DNA from 2 places in the Duganella sp. CY15W genome. Region 2 is predicted to be linked to the other one. Evidence: predicted binding sites of a transcription regulator. Region 2 holds the regulator's gene; the other holds the start of a gene.

Region 1 (2,204 bases), 810 kb from region 2:
TGGCGATCTGTTCCAGGATCGGCAGCAGGTCACGGATGTTCGAGATTTTCTTGTCGCACAGCAGAACGAATGGGTTGTCCAGAGCGGCAACTTGTTTGTCCTGGTTGTTGATGAAGTATGGCGACAGGTAGCCGCGGTCGAACTGCATACCTTCAACGATGTCCAGCTCGTCGTTCAGCGATTTGCCGTCTTCCACGGTGATCACGCCTTCTTTGCCGACTTTTTCCATCGCTTCAGCGATACGCTCGCCGATCGAGTGGTCCGAGTTGGCCGAGATCGAACCAACCTGGGCGATTTCTTTGGTGGTGGTGCATGGACGGGCGATGGCAGCGATCTGCTCAACGGTGGCGGCAACAGCTTTGTCGATACCGCGTTTCAGGTCCATTGGGTTCATGCCGGCGGCAACGAACTTCATGCCTTCGCGAACCAGGGCTTGTGCCAGCACGGTTGCGGTGGTGGTGCCGTCACCGGCGTTGTCCGAAGTCTTGGAAGCGACTTCCTTGACCATCTGCGCGCCCATGTTCTGCAGCTTGTCTTTCAGTTCGACTTCCTTGGCGACCGAAACACCGTCCTTGGTCACGGTTGGGGCGCCGAACGAGCGCTCCAGTACCACGTTACGGCCTTTCGGGCCCAGGGTGACTTTGACTGCGTTAGCCAGAATGTTAACGCCTTCAACCATTTTGGCGCGCGCTGCGTCGCCGAAGATTACTTCTTTAGCTGCCATGTTATTTACTCCTGTGAGGTATTAAGTGGGATCGGTTCGGCCAAGTCTTACTTGGTGACGATCGCCATGATGTCTTCTTCGCGCATGACCATCAGTTCCTGGCCGTCGATCTTGACGGTCTGGCCGGCGTATTTGCCGAACAGGACGCGGTCGCCTACTTTGACATCCAGAGGACGTACTTTGCCGTCGTCGAGGATCTTGCCATTGCCAACTGCCAGCACTTCGCCTTGATCTGGCTTCTCAGCAGCAGCATCAGGGATGATCAGGCCGGACGCAGTTTTGGTTTCCTGGTCGAGGCGTTTGACGATTACGCGATCGTTCAAAGGGCGAAGGTTCATACAAAACTCCTTAATTTTAACAATGGTACAGTTTGTTGTCGTTTCAATCAGATTGCTACGACGGAAATATTAACGATGAGGTTGTTAGCACTCCATCGCATCGAGTGCCAATTATAGGGACGACCTTGTTGCATTTCAAGGCACATGCCTTGCGAGCGGTCAAAAAATGCGGGATTTGACCACGCGCAGCGCAAAAAAGCGCTGCTACGTGGTCTGGAAATGTTACTCGTGGTACAACTGTGAGCGGCCGCCGTCGATCAGGATGTCGGTGGCGTTGATGAAGGGTGCTTCGTCGCTGGCCAGGAACAGGGCGGTGGCGGCGACTTCTTCCGGCTTACCCAAGCGCTTGCAAGGCAGCAGGGCGGCCTGGCGCTCGCGTTCCGCCTGCGGGTCCGGGCAGGCGGCGAAGTGGCGTTCGATCATGTCGGTGACGATCAGGCCCGGCGAAATCGAATTGACGCGGATGCCGCGCGCCGCGTACTCCAGGCCCAGCGCGCGCGTCATGCCGATCAGCGCATGCTTGGCTACCGGGTAGGGGAAGCAGCCGGGGATGATCTTGTGGCCGTGTACCGAGGCGATATTGACGATGCTGCCCGCGCCTTGCGCCAGCATCGACGGCAGCACGGCGCGCGCGCCATTCCACGCGCCCTCCAGGTCCACCGCAAAGCAGCGCTTCCAGTCTTCCTCGCTGAGCGCGAGCGGATCGTCAAACACATTCATGCCGGCGTTGTTGATGAGGATATCGACCTTGCCGAAGCGCTCGATGGTGCGCGCGGCCAGCGTCTCCATGGCGGCGCGGTCGGCCACGTCGGCGTGCACGAACAGGCTGCGCTGCGGTCCCAGTTCGGCGGTGATGGCCTGCGCGGCTTCATCGTCGCGGTGGCTGTTGAGGGTGACCATGGCGCCTTCGGCGGCAAAACGGCGCGCGATGGCCAGACCTATGCCTTGGGTGGAACCGGTGACGATGGCGACTTTGCCTTTGAGGCGTTCAGACATGACTACTCCTTATGGGGTGATGCGCAGCTGGTACACGGGAATCACGCGGACGGCGCGCACCGTGGCCATTTGCGTGGCGCCGCCGAAGCCGGGGCGCGCTTCTTTTGGCAGGTAGACTGGCGCGTCGGCGCGCAGTGGCAGCACCG
Region 2 (2,204 bases):
GGCCTGAGCTGGTCGCCGATTTATACCAGCTGCGCCGCGAAGCGCTGGCCGAGATCTTTGCCGAGGCCGGCGAGGATCCGGTCCACATCGAAGGCTCGATGCAGCATTTTGCCGTGCAGCGCAACCGCGTGACGCCGTTTGACGATGTGCTGCCGGTATTGCCGCTGCTGCAGGGCATGCTGCGCCTGGGCGTGATCACCAATGGCAATGCCGACCTTGAAGTGATCGGCATGGACCACCACTTTGAATACCAGCTGTCCTCGTCCACGTTTGGCCGCGCCAAGCCGGACCCGGACATCTTCCGCGCCGCGTGCGAGGCCATGGGCGTGGCGCCGCAGGATGCCGTCTACGTCGGCGACGACCTGCGGCTGGACGTGCAGGGCGCCCAGGGCGCCGGCCTGCGCGCGGTCTGGATGAACCGCCACGGCAGCACGGCCCACCTGGACGCGGGCGTGACGCCGGATGCGATTTGCGCCACGTTTGACGAGCTGCTGGCCTGGATACGTGGGCAGATGCAGCATTGACGTGCATAATAGGCAGAACATCTTCACCGGCAATCACTGATATTTAGTATGCAACTCGATACCCGCGCACAAACCCTGCTCAAGGCCCTGGTCGAACGCTATATCGCGGACGGCCAGCCGGTGGGCTCGCGTGCGCTCTCCAAAATCTCCGGGCTGGAGCTGTCGCCGGCCACCATCCGCAACATCATGGCGGACCTGGAAGAGCTGGGCTATGTGGCCAGCCCGCATACCTCGGCCGGCCGGGTGCCGACGCCGCGCGGCTACCGGATCTTTGTCGATACCCTGCTGACCGTGCAGCACCTCGACGAGCAGGCCGTGGGCGCGCAGCTGCGCCTGCAGTCGCCGCAGCCGCAGAAGATGATTACCAATGCGGCGCAGATGCTGTCCTCGCTGTCGCAGTTTGCCGGCGTGGTGCTGAGCCCGCGCCGTGAATCGGTGTTCCAGCAGATCGAGTTCCTGCGCCTGGGCGAGAAGCGCATCCTGCTGGTGATCGTGGCGCCGAACGGCGATGTGCAGAACCGCCTGCTGTTGACGGATGTGGATTACAGCCCGGCGCAGCTGGTGCAGTCGGCCAATTACATCAACCAGAATTACGGCGGCCTGGCCTTCGATGAGGTGCATGCGCGCCTGCAGACGGAACTGCGCCAGCTGCGCGATGACATGGGCCGCCTGATGCAGGTGGCAGTGGAAGCGGGCAGCGAGGCGATGACGGATGACAGCGACAATATGGTCATCGCGGGTGAGCGCAACCTGCTGTCGGTCAGCGATTTGTCGTCGAATATGAGCTCACTGCGCCAGATGTTCGATATGTTCGAGCAGAAGACCGGACTGATGCAGCTGCTCGATGTGTCGAGCAAAGCCAGCGGCGTGCAAATCTACATCGGCGGCGAATCCAGCCTGGTGCCGATGGATGAGATGAGTGTGGTGACGGCGCCGTACACGGCCAACGGCAAGATCGTCGGCACGCTGGGCGTGATCGGCCCGACGCGGATGGCCTACGAGCGCGTGATCCCGATTGTGGATATTACGGCCAAGCTGCTGTCCAACGCGCTGAGCCACAATTAAATGTACCCCGCCTTGCCGGGCGGGGCAGGAATCAAGGACGGTGCGGGCAGGCGGTCTTGGTGCAGTTGCCGTAAATCGCCAGCGCGTGTTCGGCGATCTTGAAGCCGCGCTCCTGGGCAATCGCATGCTGGCGCTCTTCAATCGCTTCGTCGTAAAACTCTTCCACGCGGCCGCAATCGACGCACACCAGGTGGTCATGGTGCGAGCCCGCGTTCAGCTCAAAGATGGCTTTGCCGGTTTCGAAGTGGTTGCGGTTCAGCAGGCCGGCCTGCTCGAACTGGGTCAGCACGCGGTAGACGGTGGCCAGGCCCACATCCATATTGTCCGCCAGCAGGATTTTGTAGACATCCTCGGCGGTCAGGTGGCGCACTTCGCTGTTCTGGAAAATATCCAGGATTTTAATGCGTGGCAGCGTGGCTTTGAGGCCGCTGGCCTTCAGATCGGTAGGATTATTACCCATGTTGGAAACTCTATAGTGTGGTTGGCGGTTAGCTAGGCGCTAGTTTAACGCACTCCGACGCTGGCCGCACGTGCTTGCGGACCGGCATAAGTTTCTTGTAGGAATTTTACAGTTACAAAGAATTACCCCGTCGCGGACAGGGTGCTTTATGATAT

Evidence for each region. The regulator HrcA, encoded in region 2, represses chaperone genes, less so after heat shock. The targets are predictions, from matches to a motif close to TTAGCACTCNNNNNNNNNGAGTGCTAA.
Region 1: groES (co-chaperone GroES) is a predicted target of HrcA. The motif match lies at 1,147-1,173, and genes of this name have one in related genera.

The regions. Positions count from the first base shown of each region.
Region 1 covers NZ_WWCQ01000003.1:909,684-911,887, forward strand. The annotation lists gene groL (chaperonin GroEL) at 1-724, opposite strand, end outside; gene groES (co-chaperone GroES) at 772-1,062, opposite strand; gene GTP58_RS19090 (SDR family oxidoreductase) at 1,285-2,058, opposite strand; gene GTP58_RS19095 (beta-galactosidase) at 2,068-2,204, opposite strand, start outside.
Region 2 covers NZ_WWCQ01000003.1:102,950-105,153, forward strand. The annotation lists gene GTP58_RS15410 (HAD family hydrolase) at 1-524, shown strand, start outside; gene hrcA (heat-inducible transcriptional repressor HrcA) at 573-1,589, shown strand; gene fur (ferric iron uptake transcriptional regulator) at 1,621-2,049, opposite strand.